DNA from 2 places in the Ruegeria sp. CDSC054 genome. Region 2 is predicted to be linked to the other one. Evidence: riboswitches for the same ligand, from Rfam matches in the RefSeq annotation. Region 2 holds a riboswitch; the other holds the start of a gene.
What was found. Region 2 has a riboswitch for thiamine pyrophosphate ahead of thiB (thiamine ABC transporter substrate binding subunit). Riboswitches for the same ligand answer to the same signal wherever they lie in the genome.
Positions count from the first base shown of each region.

Region 1: linked by a shared signal. The riboswitch ahead of thiD (bifunctional hydroxymethylpyrimidine kinase/phosphomethylpyrimidine kinase) and the one ahead of thiB (thiamine ABC transporter substrate binding subunit) in region 2 are both predicted to bind thiamine pyrophosphate.

Region 1 covers NZ_JBXWOA010000004.1:85,429-90,929, forward strand. Annotated here, with positions in the region: gene dnaK (molecular chaperone DnaK) at 1-1,066, shown strand, start outside; gene dnaJ (molecular chaperone DnaJ) at 1,141-2,295, shown strand; TPP riboswitch at 2,426-2,531, shown strand; gene thiD (bifunctional hydroxymethylpyrimidine kinase/phosphomethylpyrimidine kinase) at 2,577-3,380, shown strand; gene AC2FGC_RS10220 (FAD-dependent oxidoreductase) at 3,377-4,354, shown strand; gene thiS (sulfur carrier protein ThiS) at 4,338-4,532, shown strand; gene AC2FGC_RS10230 (thiazole synthase) at 4,536-5,300, shown strand; gene AC2FGC_RS10235 (thiamine phosphate synthase) at 5,297-5,501, shown strand, end outside.
Region 2 covers NZ_JBXWOA010000003.1:359,092-364,592, forward strand. Annotated here, with positions in the region: gene AC2FGC_RS09460 (CBS domain-containing protein) at 121-609, shown strand; gene AC2FGC_RS09465 (ArsB/NhaD family transporter) at 634-1,998, shown strand; TPP riboswitch at 2,137-2,242, shown strand; gene thiB (thiamine ABC transporter substrate binding subunit) at 2,276-3,256, shown strand; gene AC2FGC_RS09475 (thiamine/thiamine pyrophosphate ABC transporter permease ThiP) at 3,232-4,779, shown strand; gene AC2FGC_RS09480 (thiamine ABC transporter ATP-binding protein) at 4,766-5,458, shown strand.

The sequences.
Region 1 (5,501 bases), on a different contig from region 2:
GGGCGCTAATGGTCAGCCGCTGCACATGGTCATGAAACTGACCCGTGCCAAGCTGGAATCGCTGGTTGGCGACCTGATCAAGAAGTCGATGAAACCCTGTCAGGCCGCATTGAAAGACGCCGGTTTGTCGGCGGGCGACATTGACGAGGTTGTTCTGGTCGGTGGTATGACCCGCATGCCGAAGGTGATCGAAGAGGTCACCAAATTCTTCGGTAAAGAGCCACACAAAGGTGTGAACCCGGACGAAGTTGTTGCCATGGGTGCCGCCATTCAGGCCGGTGTTCTGCAAGGCGACGTCAAAGATGTGGTTCTGCTGGACGTGACCCCGCTGAGCTTGGGCATCGAGACGCTGGGTGGCGTGTTCACCCGTCTGATCGACCGCAACACCACGATCCCGACGAAAAAGTCTCAGGTCTTCTCGACTGCTGAGGACAACCAGAACGCCGTGACCATCCGCTGTTTCCAAGGTGAGCGGGAAATGGCTGCGGACAACAAGATCCTGGGTCAGTTCAATCTTGAAGATATCCCGCCCGCACCGCGTGGCATGCCTCAGATCGAGGTGACTTTTGACATCGACGCCAACGGCATTGTCTCGGTTTCGGCCAAAGACAAAGGCACCGGCAAAGAGCAGAAGATCACCATCCAGGCATCGGGCGGTCTGTCCGACGAGGATATCGACAAGATGGTCAAGGACGCCGAAGAGAACGCGGAAGCTGACAAGGAACGCCGCGAACTGGTCGACGCCAAGAACCAGGCGGAAAGCCTTATCCATTCGACCGAAAAGTCAATGGAAGAGCATGCCGACAAGGTTGACCCGACCACCATCGAAGCCATCGAGCTGGCGATTGCCGCGCTGAAGGACGAGCTGGAAACTGAGAACGCCGAAAAGATCAAGTCCGGCATTCAGAACGTGACCGAAGCGGCCATGAAGCTGGGCGAAGCCATCTACAAGGCACAGTCCGAGGAAGCCGAGGATGAGCCTGCGGCAGCTGATGAAGCTCCGGCTGGTGATGACGACATCGTCGATGCCGAGTTCGAAGATCTGGACAACGACAAGCGTAACTAACGGGTAACCGGGCCAATTCGGGCCGGTCCGGTTGCCGGGCCGGCCCGATTACGTTGAGGCAGAAGGAAATACTGATGTCCAAACGCGACTATTACGAAGTGCTCGGCGTGTCCAAGGGCGCTTCGGCGGATGAGATCAAGAAAGGCTTTCGCAAGAAGGCCAAAGAACTGCATCCAGATCGCAATAAGGACAATCCCGACGCAGAAGCGCAGTTCAAAGAGGCGAATGAGGCCTATGACGTCCTGCGCGACGGCGACAAAAAAGCGGCTTACGACCGCTTTGGCCACGCTGCTTTCGAAAATGGCATGGGCGGCGGTGGCCGACCCGGCGGCGGATTTGGCGGGCAGGGCGACTTCTCCAGCGCATTCTCGGATGTGTTTGATGACCTGTTCGGCGACTTCATGGGCGGTCAGCGCGGTGCAACTAGCGGTGGCCGGCGTGCCGCGCGCGGCTCGGACCTGCGCTATAACCTGAGGGTGACGTTGGAAGAGGCGTTCTCGGGGCTGCAAAAGACGATTAGCGTACCTGCCGCCGTGGCCTGTTCTGCCTGTGACGGATCAGGTGCGGAAGGTGGGGTGGAGCCCACAACCTGCCCGACCTGTTCCGGTATGGGAAAAGTTCGGGCGCAGCAGGGTTTTTTCACAGTCGAACGGTCCTGCCCGACCTGTTCGGGTCTGGGTCAGATCATCAAGAATCCTTGTAAATCCTGCGGAGGCGCCGGGCGCGTTGAAAAAGAGCGTGCTCTGTCGGTCAACATTCCGGCCGGTGTCGAAACCGGCACCCGCATTCGTCTTGCCGGTGAAGGTGAGGCCGGGATGCGCGGTGGCCCTCCGGGCGACCTGTATATTTTTGTCGAAGTTTCGGACCACAAGCTGTTCGAGCGCGACAGCGTAAACCTGTATTGCCGCGTTCCGGTCAGCATGGGGAAAGCCGCGCTGGGTGGTTCGATCGAAGTACCCACAATCGACGGTGGCCGTGGCCGTGTACAAATCCCGGCGGGCAGCCAGTCAGGCCGTCAGATGCGATTGCGCGGTAAGGGCATGCCCGCCCTTCGCGGCGGTGGAATTGGCGATATGTTCATTGAACTGGCGGTGGAAACCCCGGTCAATTTGACCAGCCGCCAGAAAGAGCTGCTACGCGAGTTTGACGATCTGGGCGAAGACAACCACCCGGAATCAAAAAGCTTCTTCTCATCCGTCAAATCTTTCTGGGACGGCATGAAGGGCTGAACCAGCACTTCGTAAACTTCTGTCGCAAGCCGGCCCATCGAGGCCGGCTTTTGCATTTGATAAGTCCAGTTTGACCGTGATCTGCCCCAAAATTGGCCCTTGATTCTCCCGCCATCCCCTGAGAGTGTCGCCCCAACCGTTGGGGTGCCCTGCTTGGGGGCTGAGAGGCGTGAACGCGCTAACCCATCGAACCTGATCCGGGCAATACCGGCGTAGGGAACGGTCTTATAGTGCTTAGACGTTTTCCATGCCCGTTGCCCATTTTGAACCGGAGCAACGACATGGCACCCATTGCCTTAACAATCGCAGGATCTGACAGCGGCGGAGGGGCTGGAATTCAGGCTGACCTCAAGGCCATGTCGGCGCTTGGCGTCTACGGTGCCAGTGTGATTACCGCAGTGACGGCGCAGAATACTCGCGCAGTTACGGCGGTGCATGGTATCCCTCTGGACGTCATTGCAGCCCAGATCGAGGCTGTTCTGACCGACCTGGATGTTGGCGCGATCAAGATTGGAATGCTGGCGACCCCTCAGATCATCCAGTGTGTCGAAGACAGTATCGCGGATTTTGACGGGCCGGTGGTTCTGGATCCGGTCATGATTGCCAAATCCGGCGATGCGTTGCTGGCGGAAGAAGCCGTGCAAACCCTGCGCGAGGTGTTGCTGCCGCGCGCGACCGTGTTGACACCAAACCTGCCAGAAGCAGCCTGTTTGCTGGGCGCTGAACCAGCGGACAGCCTCGAACAGATGATCACACAAGGGCGCGAGTTATGCGCATTGGGTGCAAGTGCGGTCCTGATGAAGGGCGGTCATGGGAAAGGCGACATCTGCCACGACTTACTGGTCTCAGATTTTGGCGTGATGGACCAATTTCAAGCGCCGCGCCGACAGACAAGCAACACCCACGGAACGGGGTGCACGCTGTCCTCATCCATAGCGGCCGGATTGGCCAAGGATCTTTCGCTGCCCCAGGCCGTGGCGCAAGCACATGACTATCTGCAGGGCGCCATCGCTCAGGCCGATGCTTTGAACATCGGGCAAGGTCACGGGCCTGTTCATCACTTCCATCAGGTTTGGTCCGCGTGACCGTCTGGTCGATCATAGGGGCAGGCGTGGCCGGGTTGGCCGTTGCTTCCGAACTTGTCGCGCGCGGGGCCAAGGTTCAGGTGTTTGATCCCGGTGGTGCACCGGGGCCGCATGGCTGTTCCTGGTGGGCGGGCGGAATGTTGGCACCTTGGTGCGAGTATGAAAACGCCGAAGAACCTGTCCTGCGTCTGGGGCAATTGGCAATCGACTGGTGGGCCAAGCGCACTCAGGTCCACAGGCGCGGCACATTGGTTGTCGCTAACCCACGAGACCTGCCGGATCTGCGTCGTTTCGCCCGCAGAACGGAGGGGTTTTCTGAAGTTGATGACAGAGAAATAACCTTATTAGAGCCTGATCTGTATGGTTTCAAAAAAGGTCTCTACTTTGCTGCGGAAGCCCATTTGGATCCGCGTCAGGCCTTGCTGGATCTGTCGCACCAGCTTCAGGATCACGGTGTTGAATTCCATCATGCGTGCGCTCCGACGGGATTGGACAACGCCATTGATTGCAGAGGTCTGCACGCGCGCGAATACCTGCAGGACTTGCGCGGCGTGAAGGGTGAGATGCTGGTGATACGGTGCCCAGACGTGACACTGACCCGGCCTATACGCCTGCTTCATCCACGCGTGCCGCTGTATATCGTTCCACGCGGCGACGGCGTCTACATGCTGGGCGCGACAATGATCGAATCCGAGGATAGCAGCCGAATTACCGCACGCTCGATGCTTGAGTTGCTGAGCGCAGCCTACGCCCTGAACCCCGCCTTTGGTGAGGCTGAAGTGTTGGAAACCGGCGTCGATCTGCGCCCCGCTTTCCCCGACAACCTGCCGCGTATTCGGCGGCTAGGACCGACAATCTACGCCAACGGCCTCTACCGCCACGGCTACCTGCTGGCCCCTGCACTGGCCAAGGGCGTGGCTGACCTGGCGTTGGACACCAAACATTCGGAGATGGTTGATGAAGATCGTACTTAACGGCGAGATGCGCGATGTGCACGCCGGAACTCTTGCCGATCTTTTGCAGGAATGTGGGTTTTCGGGCCGGGTGGCGACGGCTGTGAACGAGGGTTTTGTGCCCTCGAGCCTGCGCAAGGCCCGTAAAATCAAGGATGGCGATCGGATCGAAGTCGTCGCCCCGATGCAGGGGGGCTGAGCGATGAAGACTTTCTACGGCACATCACTGCCGAACCCGCTGATGCTGGGCACCGCGCAATATCCAAGCCCCGCAATCTTGGAACAGGCATTTCGGGACAGCGGGGCCGGGGTGGTCACCGTATCTTTGCGACGCGAAGCAGGCGCAGGACAAACCTTTTGGCAGATGATCCGCGATCTGAGCGTCCTTATCCTGCCCAACACAGCAGGTTGCCATACGGTGAAAGAGGCTGTGACCACCGCTCATATGGCGCGTGAGGTGTTTGACACCAAATGGATCAAGCTGGAACTGATCGGACATACCGACAGCCTCCAGCCTGATGTGTTCCAACTGGTCGAGGCCGCGCGAACCCTGAGCGAAGACGGGTTCGAGGTTTTTCCCTATACCACGGACGACCTGATCGTGGGTGAGCGACTGTTGGCGGCAGGGTGTGAGGTTCTGATGCCATGGGGCGCTCCGATAGGCTCGGGCCGTGGTTTGAACAACGAATACGCCTTGCGCGCAATGCGGGCTGAGTTTCCCGAAGTACCACTGGTGATTGACGCAGGTATCGGCCTGCCCAGCCACGCCGCTCATGCGATGGAACTTGGGTATGATGCCGTTCTGCTGAACACTGCGGTGGCACGGGCCGGTGATCCCGCAGCAATGGCCAAGGCGATGAAGCTGGCCATCGAGGCCGGGCGATTGGCCTATAAGGCTGACCCGATCGAAGCGCGCGATATGGCCGAACCCTCGACCCCCGTTATTGGAAAGGCGTTTTTGTCATGACCCTCGACCGGTTTTATCCAATCTTCGACCATTCGGACTGGCTGCGCCGGACGCTGCCTCTGGGCGTGAAACTGGTGCAGTTGCGGATCAAGGACCAACCGGATGCGGTCGTGCGTGAACAGATAGCGGTTTCGCGGGATCTGTGCTGTACGCATGGCGCTGTTCTGGTGGTGAATGACTATTGGCAAGCGGCCATCGACG
Region 2 (5,501 bases):
ATCAGTGCGCACCAACAAATTTTGATTCGTCCTGACACGCTTTCACAAGCCGAAAAGGGCGTGCCCTGCGGCTTTTGGATACCGTTTCACCCGAATGCCGCGTGAAGTCAGAGGAAAAGCATGGGCCTAACCTGCTATGACGTGATGGTACCGTCTGAGGTACAAAAGACCATTCTGCCGGATGAAAGCATCGCCACGGCCTTCAACATCATCAGGGGCAGCCGGGCACGATTTCTGCCTGTCGTGGCTGAAGACGGAACTTATGTTGGCGTCTTTACTGCCCCAACGCTGCTGAAACTGATCCTGCCGAAAGCGGCGACAATCGGTCTGAATGATGATGCGTCGCGCGTCGCGATCGACTCGCTCAGCTTCATGAACCTGACGCGGGAAGATTTCGAACAACAGATGGAGCGGCTGAAGACCGAAAAGGTTCGCGACAACATGTCGAGGCCCTCGAACATCCCCGTTGCTGCACCCGACACGCCAGTGATGGAAGGTATCTTCCTGATCTACAAATACAAACGGCACGTGATCCTTGTTGAGCCCGAAACCAACCGTTTCGTTGGCACCGTAAGCGCCAACTCGCTTTTGGATCGCGCACTCAGCTAACCCTATACAAACCGGACTAAAACCTTGGCTACGCATTCGACGTCACATGGAGAGGCCGCTCTCTCTGTTCCACAACTATTGGGCATAGATCCGCTTTGGGCCGCGACCGGAATTCTGATTTTGGTTTATGCGGTCCTGATCACAGAAAAGGTCAACCGCGCCATTTTGACGATGCTGGGCGCGTCCCTGATGGTCCTGTTTGGCATCATCAATCAGGAACAGGCCGTGGCGGGTGTGGACGCCAACACTCTGGCACTACTTATCGGCATGATGGTCATCGTGGGGATCACCAGCAAATGCGGATTGTTCCAATACGTAGCGATCAAGGCCGCAAAAGCGGTGAAAGCCAATCCAACCGGCATCCTGATCATGCTGACGCTGATTACGGCGGTGTTTTCGGCCCTGCTGGACAACGTAACGACCGTATTGCTGATCGCCCCGATTACGCTGCTGATCACTGAAGCCCTGGAAACGCGTGTGTTCCCGTTCTTTGTCGCCGAGATCCTGGCCTCGAACGTGGGGGGAACAGCGACGCTGATCGGTGACCCGCCCAACATCATCATTGGCTCAGCCGCAGGGTTGAGCTTCAACGATTTCGTGGTGAACCTGGCGCCTATCTCGGCCATATGTCTGGTTGTCCTGACCGGCATTATTTACCTTATGAACCGCAAGGAACTGGCCCGCATTCCGAAATCGGCCAGCGATCGGATTATGGGGTTCAACGAATCCGAAGCGGTTACTGATGTTGTCTTGATGATCAAGTCTCTGGCCGTATTGGCTCTGGTTTTGCTGGGGTTCACGCTGGGGCACAGCTACGGCATTCAGCCCGGTACGTCAGCGTTGGCCGGTGCAGGCCTGTTGATGCTGCTGGCCTATGGCCACCAAAGCGGTGAAGAACAATCCGAGTCGGTTCACCACATTTTTGGTGAAGTTGAATGGGTCACAATCTTTTTCTTCGGTGGGCTGTTCGTCATTGTTGCCGGTGTTGAACATGTTGGCCTCTTGGCATTCTTTGGTGAGAAAGTGCTGGAGCTGACCCAAGGCGACATGATGTGGACCGCGTTCTTCATCTTTTGGGCCTCCGGCATTTTGTCCGCAATCCTCGACAACATTCCTTTCGTGGCAACGATGATCCCTCTGATCGAGTCCACCGCAGACACGTTCGGCGGCAAGGACGCGATTGAACCCCTGTGGTGGTCGCTGGCGCTTGGCGCCTGTCTAGGCGGCAACGGCACACTGTTGGGGGCAAGCGCCAACCTTACGGTGGCTGCTTTTGCGGAAAAGGCCAAGCAGCCCATCGGCTTCATCGCCTTCGCCAAAATTGCATTCCCGATCATGATCCTGACCTTGATGATCGCAAACGTTTATATTTGGCTGCGTTACTTCTGACCCTATGGCCCTTTGAACCAAACGCATTACAGGTTCAAAGGGCGTCCGGCTCCGGACAGGCTTACTTGCCCACATACGACACGCGCCGCGCCGAGGCGCCGAATTTGGTTGTCTTTCTGGCCAATCCCCCCTAGTGACGGCCTCACCTCGGGGAGCACGGCCTGCCGCGCTGAGATGCTTATCAAGCGAACCCGTAGAACCTGAACCGGCTAGAACCGGCGGAGGGAAGGGTTTCGGTTTCATCCATCCTTGCCCTCTCGCCGCAATGGAGGATGACATGAAACATCTGCTAATTGCTGCGGGACTTCTGAGTGCAACTTCGGCCTTCGCCGCCGACAAGCCTCAGCTTACCGTTTACACCTATGACAGCTTTGTATCCGACTGGGGCCCCGGCCCGCAGGTCAAAGAAGCTTTTGAAGCGGTCTGCGACTGCGAGTTGAACTTTGTTGGTGTCGAAGATGGTGCCGCGCTGTTGTCGCGTGTCCGGCTTGAGGGTGAAAACTCTGACGCCGACGTCGTGCTTGGGCTGGATACCAACCTGATTGCGGCGGCCCGGGAAACCGGCCTGTTTGCGCCCAGCTCTGTCACCGCTGACTTCGCACTGCCGATCGAATGGACCGATGATACGTTCACCCCGTATGACTGGGGCTACTTCGCCTTTGTTCACAAAGCAGATGCGACAGCGCCTGCAAACTTCCGGGAACTGGCGGACAGCGACACCAAGATCATCATCCAGGACCCTCGCTCGTCCACGCCCGGCCTGGGCCTGCTGATGTGGGTCAAAGCGGCGTATGGTGAGGAAGCACCCGAAATCTGGGCTGGTCTTTCCGACAACATCGTGACCGTTACCAAGGGTTGGTCCGAGGCATACGGCCTGTTTCTTGAGGGCGAGTCGGACATGGTTCTCAGCTACACGACATCTCCGGCCTATCACCTGATTGCCGAGGACGATGACAGCAAGGCCGCGTCAGCTTTCGACGAAGGCAATTACTTGCAGGTCGAAGTCGCTGCAAAGCTGGCTGCAACAGATCAGACCGATCTGGCGGATCAGTTTTTGCAGTTCATGGTCTCGGACGCGTTCCAGCAAATCATTCCGACGACCAACTGGATGTATCCGGCCGTAACCCCGGCAGACGGCCTGCCCAAAGGGTTCGAAACCCTGACAGTGCCGGCAGAGTCGCTTCTGTTCTCTCCCGATGAAGCCGCCGCCGTGCGGGATCAGGCCCTGGCAGAATGGCAGAACGCGCTCAGCCAGTAAGCCCATGGCCCGGTATCGGTGCGGCGGCCCTGGTCGCCGCGCTGATCCTGGGCACTCTTTCGGCGGTTGCACTGCGTGCTGAAACCAGCGGCGGGTTCACTCCCGCCGACTGGGCTGCGCTGCGGTTCACGCTGACCCAAGCCACACTGTCCGCATTGTTCAGCGTGGTATTGGCCGTGCCGGTTGCGCGGGCTTTGGCACGTCGGAGGTTCCCCGGCCGACGGGCTTTAATTGCGCTTTTAGGCGCGCCCTTCATCCTGCCGGTCATCGTTGCCATTCTGGGTCTGCTGCAAGTCTTTGGCCGGTCGGGATGGATCTCGGACAACCTTGGCATTTTCGGCCTGCCGCCCATACGCATCTACGGCTTGCATGGGGTCGTACTGGCGCATGTTTTCTTCAACCTACCCCTGGCCACACGCCTTGTGTTGCAAGCCTGGCAGGAAATTCCTGCAGAACGGTTTCGCCTGGCCGCACAACTGGGCTGCAATGGCATGGCCATGTTTCGACTGATCGAGATGCCCATGCTCAAACGGACCCTGCCCGGGGTTCTGGCGGTAATCTTCGCCATCTGCCTGACCAGCTTCGCCGTCGCCCTGACCTTGGGCGGAGGACCACGGGCTACAACGATCGAACTGGCGATCTATCAGGCCTTCACCTACGATTTCGACCTGGGCCGCGCCGCCCTGTTATCCGCCCTGCAACTTGCCCTGACAGCTGCGACCGCTTTAGTGGCGCTGAAGTTTGCGCGCGGGGACGGTTTTGGAACAGGTCTCGATCGCGCCTTGCGCCGCTGGGACGGGGGTGCGCCGACGATAGATATATTCTGGATCGTCGCAGCGGCCGTCTTTTTGCTGCTTCCTTTGGCATCGGTCGTAATTTCGGGAGCTGCCGGGTTGTTTGACATGCCCGCAATCGTTTTTAGGGCCGCGCTGATCTCGGTCCTTGTTGCCGCTGCAAGCACCGCAGTCCTGCTTTTGCTTGCTTTGCCTATGGCCACCGCCGTCGCGAGCGGCCGGTACGGGCTTGTGGAACTCAGCGGCATTTTGGGTTTGGCGGCATCACCACTGGTGATCGGTACGGGCCTGTTCATCTTAATCCGGCCTTTGGCAAACCCGACGACATTGGCTCTGCCTGTCACTGCTTTTGTAAATGCTGCGATGGCCCTGCCGTTTGCTTTACGCATTCTGGTCCCCACGGCGCGCGACATAACCGCTAGGCACGGACGTCTCGCGCTTTCATTGGATATGACAAAATGGACGTTTTTCACACGCATCTTGCTACCGCGCATGCGTCCACAGATCGGTTTTGCCGCTGGCCTTGGGGCGGCTCTGTCAATGGGTGATCTGGGCGTGATCGCACTGTTCGCCGATCCGCAGATCGCGACCCTGCCCTTGCAAATCTACCGCCTGATGGGCGCCTATCAGATGCAGGCGGCTGCCGGCGGGGCATTAATGCTGTTGCTGCTGTCCATGGGCGCATTCTGGCTATTGGACCGAGGAGGGCGCTGGCATGCTGAAGCTTGACGACTGTGTGATTGAAAACGGGAATTTCACCCTAAACGCCGATATCCAGATCGAGGTTGGCAACAGCATTGCCATTATTGGCCCGTCCGGCGCGGGCAAGTCCACATTGCTGGAGACTATCGCCGGATTTCGAGACCTAAAAAAGGGCCAGATTTTTTGGGGTGGGCGACAGATTTCCAACCAGCATCCCGGCAAGCGCCCTATGGCGATGCTGTTTCAAGACGGAAACCTGTTTCCGCATCTGACGGCTGAACAAAACATCGCCCTGGGCCTGCGCCCAAATGGTCGGCTGTCGAGGGACGAGGATGCACAGGTTCAGTCCGCACTGGACCGGGTTTCATTGCATGGTATGGGCGCGCGCAAACCCTCGGAACTGTCCGGAGGACAGCAAAGCCGGGTTGCCCTGGCCCGCGTACTTGTGCAGCGGCGCGACCTGTTACTTTTGGACGAACCGTTTGCCGCCCTTGGGCCAGCCCTAAAGGTCGAAATGCTGGATTTGGTGGCCGATCTGGTAGCCGAAACCCAAACGACCCTATTGATGGTCAGCCACGATCCGCAGGATGCACGCCGAATTGCCGACCAGACCGTACTTGTTGCAGACGAAACAGTGCATGCCCCCGTTCAGACAGCGGAACTCTTTGACAACCCGCCGCCAAGCCTGCGTGCCTATCTTGGCTAGCGGCGATCCCGCCTGAGACGTCAACGAGACGTTGTAACGGGTC